Regions from separate parts of the Paenibacillus sp. FSL H7-689 genome, predicted to be linked through region 2. Evidence: predicted binding sites of a transcription regulator. Region 2 holds the regulator's gene; each other region holds the start of a gene.

Region 1 (2,282 bases), on a different contig from region 2:
TTATCGACCGCAAACGGTCCTGCTTTGATCTCACGTACGAACAGGTATACCATCACGATTCCGAGAACCGTATACGCAGCGGTAAAAGCGATGGTCGAGAACAGGATCGTTCCTGCGGATACGTTCGGCGAGACCCCAGCTTCGGTTGTCATATAGCCAAATACTGTCCATGGCTGTCTTCCTACCTCGGTCATAATCCAACCTGACGTATTGGCGATAAACGGCAGGGAGATGGCGAACACCATCAGACGCATAAACCACTTTCCAGCGACCTCTAGCTTCTTACGCATGGCTAGAAATGTACCGTATAGCGCCAATGCAATCATTAAACCACCCGCTGCGATCATAATGCGGAAACTCCAGAATGTTGTCCGTACCGGCGGGATGTAGTCCCCCGGTCCATACGTCTGTTCATACTCAGCTTGAAGCTCCTTCATACCTTTGACACTACCGGAGAACTTGCTGTAGGACAGATAACTGAGCAATCCAGGGATTTTGATCTCACCCGTACTCTCCTGTTTATCCGGGTCAATAAAAGCGACCACCGTCCATGGTGCCGGATCTTCTGTCGTTGTCCATGTGCCCTCACTGGCTGCCATCTTCATCGGCTGTGTCTCCACCAGATATTGCGCCTGGAAGTGTCCGGAGAAAGCTACACCAAATGAAGAAACAAGAGCGATAATGATCGCGATATTAAACGATTTGCGGAAGATCTCCACATCCTGCTTTTTCATCAATTTGTAGGCACTGATCCCGGTTACAACGAAGGCTCCTGTCATCAATGCCCCAAAGATTGTATGTGGGAACTCGACGAGCAACTGACCATTCGTGATGAGTGCAAAGAAATCATTCATCTCGGCTCGGCCGTTGTTAATCTCAAACCCAACAGGATGTTGCATAAATGAATTGGCTGCCAGAATCCACAGCGCGGACAGGAATGTGCCGACAAACACCAGCCAGATGCAGGCTAGATGCACTTTTTTGGACAAACGATCCCATCCGAATATCCACAATCCAATAAATGTAGACTCCATAAAAAACGCCAGTAGCGCTTCAATAGCCAGTGGCGCACCGAATACGTCCCCGACAAATCGGGAGTACTCGGACCAGTTCATACCAAACTGGAACTCTTGCAAAATACCTGTGACTACCCCGACGGCAAAGTTAATCAGGAACAGCTTGCCCCAGAACTTGGCCATCGTTTTGTAGATCTCCTTACCCTTAACAACGTACAACGTCTCCATGATTGCAACCAACAGTACAAGACCGATGGATAGCGGGACAAAAAAGAAATGGAAAATCGTTGTAAGTGCATATTGGATACGCGATAACATAATCGGATCCATACCGTTACCCCTTCTTTCTGTTCACTTCGCAGTATGCGTATTTGGCATTGAAGCTGCACCTTCGCTGTCTGTCCGCCAAATACGTTGATGAACGTATTGTGCCAGATTACCTATTTTACACATGTGATAATTATCACAATCTTCGTCTCTAGCGCAAAAAAAAGTGATCCTGGTCACACAAAAGATAAAATTCAGCCTATTATCACAGCATGCCAACTGCATCTATTCATGGAAGATACTCATGTTTGGGACGGAATGCCCATATGTTAGTCTCAGGCATATCATGCGAAGTACCGTGAGGGCTTTACATATGAAGTGAAAGCATGAAGCACATGCAGAGCGAAGACGCTCCATATTACAGTCAAGGTGAGGTGAACTATTCATGGAAAAACCTGCACCACTACCAGGTGAAGACGCCGAAACCAGCCTGGATAAGGCCAGTACAACACAGCCCCCTGTCCGGTATGTTCTCTTCCCTCGCAAAGGAGGCTGGTCATCCTTTCCCTATCCCGATATTGCTGCACTGCTGTCGATCGAGGGAGAGGTCTACTATGTCAGCAGCCTGACGCAAACAGAAGATGTACCTCCGGTCATTACCATCATCTCCCTCCCTAAAGCCGAACAGCTATTGCTGGAACCTCGCACCGTAGCCGTAGTCGCCCATCCCTACTGGCTAATGGCTACAGCTTCGCTGGAGCCTGAGCTATGTATTGCCCTGCTCCCTGAGCCTGCTGGAAACGAAGCAGAATCTCCCCTATGGGAGAGCAGTATTTCCAAACTGGTCGGCATCGCCGATCTGGTAGGCACATCCTCCGAAACACGTTATATGAAGCTGTTATTCCAAGGCGTACGTGCTATCTGGCTGGGCGGAGAAGACCCTGCACCTGCGGGTACGATGCAAAAGGATGATTTCGAAGTCCCTCTCCGGGACTACGA
Region 2 (2,282 bases):
TACGGTACTTCTGGGTACAAGCAGCTTCTGGGAGGGTGTAGATATCCCGGGAGAGGCGCTAACCTGTCTCGCTATTGTGCGACTGCCTTTCCAGCCACCGAATCATCCGTTGGTGGAAGCCAAGAGTGAGCTGCTTCAGGAACAGAAGAAAAATCCGTTCATGAAACTGTCCGTGCCGCAAGCGGTCATTCGTTTCAAGCAGGGATTTGGCCGATTGGTGCGTACAGCGAAGGACAGAGGAATTGTCATTGTTTATGATACACGGGTGATTGAAGCGTACTATGGTAAATTCTTTTTATATTCTTTACCTGGTCCCAAAATGGAACACATGCTCACGGAGCAGATGGTTCCACGAATTACCGAGTGGTTGGAAAAACCTGCTAATGAACAAAAATAATGGTTGTTTTGTTCGTTATATCATTGCATGACACTATCGTTTGGCGTTAAACTTTATTAGATATTTCCGTATCCGATTAAAGCAGTTGCACGTAAGAACTTATAACCTAAATTACAAGGAGCATTCTGTATAAAATGTCACGTTTATCTTTGAGTTTATACAGGATGCTCATCTTTTCATCTATTATTTTATCGTGGCCTTGGTAAGGGGGAGCAAGAATGAAATCGGATAAAATTTCGGAAGCGGTGGTACGCCGTCTGCCTGTATACTTGCGTTATTTGAACGAGTTGCATCAGCGTGAGGTGGCTACTGTTTCTTCTCAAGAGCTTGGACAGAGGCTGGATCTGAATCCGGCCCAAATTCGTAAAGACCTGGCTTACTTCGGTGATTTTGGTCGTAAAGGGATCGGGTATGATGTATCTTATTTGATTGAGAAAATTCGTCACATTCTCAAAATCGATCAGCAAATTAATGTAGCTCTGGTAGGCGCGGGTAATCTCGGTCAAGCCTTGTCCAACTACAACGCATATCTAAAAGACAACATGAAGATTGTTGCTGTATTTGATGCATATGGACCGAAGATTGGTAGCCAAATCAACAGTTTGACGGTAAAACCAATGAATGAATTGACGGAAGCGGTTAAAACGGAAAACATCCGTATCGGTATTATCACGGTTCCGGATACGGAAGCCCAAAATGTTGCGGATCAGCTTATTGAATCAGGAATTGAAGCGATCCTTAATTTTGCACCAACAATTCTAAAAACACCGCCGCATATCCGCATTCACCATGCTGACTTTACAACGGATCTGCTTAGTTTGGCCTATTACTTGGAGACTGGAAAGGACGACGAGGAAGATGACAACAAATAGATGGGTAATTCACAACGGCAAATTTGCCGTTAATGAAGGCGGCACAGCATGGAACGTGGTTCAAGGATACATGGTTGTCCAGGATGACAAGATTGTGCATATTGGTGAGACATTGCCGGATGGAGACAAAAATTGTACCAAAGTGGATGGAAAAGGACTGTTCTTCCTGCCGGGTCTGATCAATACGCATGGTCATGCAGCAATGTCGTTGCTCAGAGGGCACGGAGACGATCTTGCGTTGCAAGTATGGTTGCAGGAAAAAATGTGGCCGATGGAAGCGAAAATGACTTCAGAAGATGTATATTGGGGAACTTCCCTGTCGGTGCTTGAAATGTTGAAAGGCGGAACTACAGCTTTCCTGGACATGTACGATCACATGGATCAAGTTGCCAAAGTTGTGGAGCAATCAGGCGTTAGAGCAGCACTGGCACGTGGTGTAATCGGGCTGTGCTCGGAAGAAGAGCAACTGCGGAAGCTGGAGGAGTCGGCAGCGTTTGCACGTGAGTGGAATGGACAGGCAGATGGTCGCATTACAACCGTAATCTCGCCACATGCACCATATACATGCCCTCCTGACTACATAGAGAAGCTTGTGCAGGTTGCGAACGACCTGAACCTTCCTCTCCATACACATATGTCTGAAACGCTTCGTGAAGTGGAGCAGAACGTGGCTGATTATGGACTGCGTCCTGTGGCACATCTGGAGAAACTGGGCTTTTTCTCCCGTCCATCCCTGGTTGCACATGCGGTGCATCTGAATGACGAAGAGATTGAAATTTTGGCCCGTCATGATGTGGCTGTATCCCATAACCCGGGAAGTAACCTGAAACTCGCTTCCGGTGTTGCTCGGGTTCCTGCGTTACTGAAAGCAGGAGTTACCGTGTCACTCGGAACAGACGGACCGGCAAGCAACAACAACCTGGATATGTTCGAGGAAATGAGACTGGCTGCATTGATCCACAAAGGTGTATCTGGTGACCCGACGGCAGTGCCAGCAGGCGAAGCGTTACTCC
Region 3 (2,282 bases), on a different contig from region 2:
GAACCAACCCATCTCAACGGCCAGAAAAGCAAGCGGTGCACTCAGTGCAACCATACGAAGCATCCACTTGTTAAACTGATTACGTTTCTTCCAGAATACAAACAGGAAGTACAGACTTGATATAGCAAGCAGAGCGAATCCAATACCAGCCATTAGATCAAACAAATAATGCACAAGTAAGGGCGGGTGTTCATCTGGTGGAAATTCGTTCAGCCCGGTTACCTCGGCGTTAAAGTCTCCAAAGGCAAGGAAACTGAGCAGTTTCGGCAAATGAAGAGCGCCTATAATTTCATGTTCTGCATTCAGCCATCCTAAAAAAATCAAATCCGCGCCGCTTTCCGTCTCGAAATGCCACTCGGCAGCTGCGAGCTTCTCCGGCTGATGCTCAGCCAAAAACTTGGCAGACACATCTCCAGCTAAAGAATTTAACAAACTGAATACCAGCACAACGGCCATCATGAGATTCAAGCCTTTTTTGTGGTAGGCCGACACTCCTTTTCTCAGCATCGCAAAGGCTGCTATTCCTGCTAACAGAGCAGCTCCTGTCAGATAAGCCGAGCTTAATACATGGAACACTTTGGAGAACGTCGCTGTATTCAGCATCGCTTGCACGGGGTTCACTGCCATGAATTGACCTGCTTCCATGACAAAACCTTCAGGCTGGTTCATGAATCCGTTCACTGTTGTAATAAAAACAGCAGACATGCCTGCCCCGGCGACAATCGGAATAGTCAGCAACCAGTGGATATACGGATTTTTGAACCGATCCCACGTGTACAGATAAATGCCCAGGAATATTGCTTCAAAAAAGAATGCAAATACTTCCATAAATAGTGGCAGTGCAATGACATTCCCGGCCAGTTTCATAAAATTCGGCCATACCAAGGCCAACTGTAGTGAGATCGCTGTGCCTGTCACGACACCAACCGCGACAGAAATGACAAACCCTCTGGACCACCTCTTTGCCATAAGTATGTAATGGTGATCCTTCTTCCGAATGCCGATGAACTCTGCAATAGCAATCATCAAAGGTACGCCGACACCAAGCGTTGCAAAAATCACGTGGAACCCGAGCGTCAAACCAGTCACTAGCCTGCTCCATAAAACCGTATCAATAGCCATTCTTTGTGTTGCCTCCTTTCAAACTCTGTTCAATTTAGAAACATTCAATATCAGATTTGGCCAAGCTCAATGCAGAGTTGCGAAAAAATTCACAAAGTTAGGTATGACGATATCTTGCCACACCTATAATGCGTTTACTCCTGTAGGCCCCGATAATAGCAAGCGTTGGATGCCTATTAAAATCTGATATTGATGCACTTAAGGTACTAACCAAGCCTATTAATCAAAATTATTATATCTTTATTTTTACCTAATTCAATCAAAGACACGTCTTCTACCCTAAACGTTCAAGAAAGGATCAACTCTTTCTGACAACTTGGTGAAAAACAAAAAATACACCCAATGGAGCTATTGATTCATTGGGTGTAAACGTGTTATTGCACGGCAGATTCTCTATTTTACTTGCTTACTTGCTCCGGACTCACCACACCTGCCTCGCGACGTACGCTCATGATGATCAGTGATGCAGCTAATACCGTAAGGATGATTCCAAGCATCTGAAATCCTGTCACATTGAATGTATCTCCCATGACAATCCCAATCAATAACGACGATAAAATGGTCCCCAGGTAGCGTGATGTATTAAAAATACCCGATGCCACTCCAATCATTTCTTTCGGTGTGCTTTTGAACAGAGCTGCTTGCATGCCGACCGCGTTTAGGCCGTTACTTATTCCAAATAAAGCTAAGGCAACAATGATTATGAAGATTGGAGAAGTTTCATTCATGACGGCGATCAATATAGAGCCTAATGTCATTAAAGAAGCGGATACGATCAGTGCTGGCCGTGATCCCGATCTGTCAATCCAGCGTCCTGCGATTGGAGCAATGATGACTGAACATAACCCCAAAGCTAGCATACTCATTCCTGTATGAACTTCGTTGAGATGACGTACCTGCTTCAAGTACGTAGGAACTCCAAAAAAAAGAGCGTAAAACAGGATGTTCACCAGCATGTATTGCACATTCACCCAAGTCATCTCGGGATATGAGGCAAACGTTCGCAGAGGGATAAAAGGCGTGGCTGCTTTTAATTCATGTCGGAAGAACATGACGAATGCGATTAACCCGATCCCCCCTGTCAGCAGATGCCATGTTGAAATATCTCCTGTGGAATTTACTGAAAGTAAACCGATGAGCAGAGTCACCAAAGCTACCGT

Evidence for each region. The regulator Rex, encoded in region 2, represses fermentation and respiration genes when NADH is low (regulators of the CRP and FNR family bind a similar motif). The targets are predictions, from matches to a motif close to TTGTGAAATATTTCACAA.
Region 1: C170_RS19135 (cytochrome ubiquinol oxidase subunit I) is a predicted target of Rex. The motif match lies at 1,468-1,485, and genes of this name have one in related genera.
Region 3: C170_RS26070 (cytochrome ubiquinol oxidase subunit I) is a predicted target of Rex. The motif match lies at 1,200-1,217, and genes of this name have one in related genera.

Annotation. Positions count from the first base shown of each region.
Region 1 is NZ_ASPU01000021.1:396,673-398,954, forward strand. Features, by position in the region: gene C170_RS19135 (cytochrome ubiquinol oxidase subunit I) at 1-1,346, opposite strand, end outside; gene C170_RS19140 (tetratricopeptide repeat protein) at 1,729-2,282, shown strand, end outside.
Region 2 is NZ_ASPU01000011.1:43,717-45,998, reverse strand. Features, by position in the region: gene dinG (ATP-dependent DNA helicase DinG) at 1-397, shown strand, start outside; gene C170_RS06660 (redox-sensing transcriptional repressor Rex) at 616-1,269, shown strand; gene C170_RS06655 (amidohydrolase) at 1,256-2,282, shown strand, end outside.
Region 3 is NZ_ASPU01000057.1:262,093-264,374, forward strand. Features, by position in the region: gene C170_RS26070 (cytochrome ubiquinol oxidase subunit I) at 1-1,122, opposite strand, end outside; gene C170_RS26075 (MFS transporter) at 1,521-2,282, opposite strand, start outside.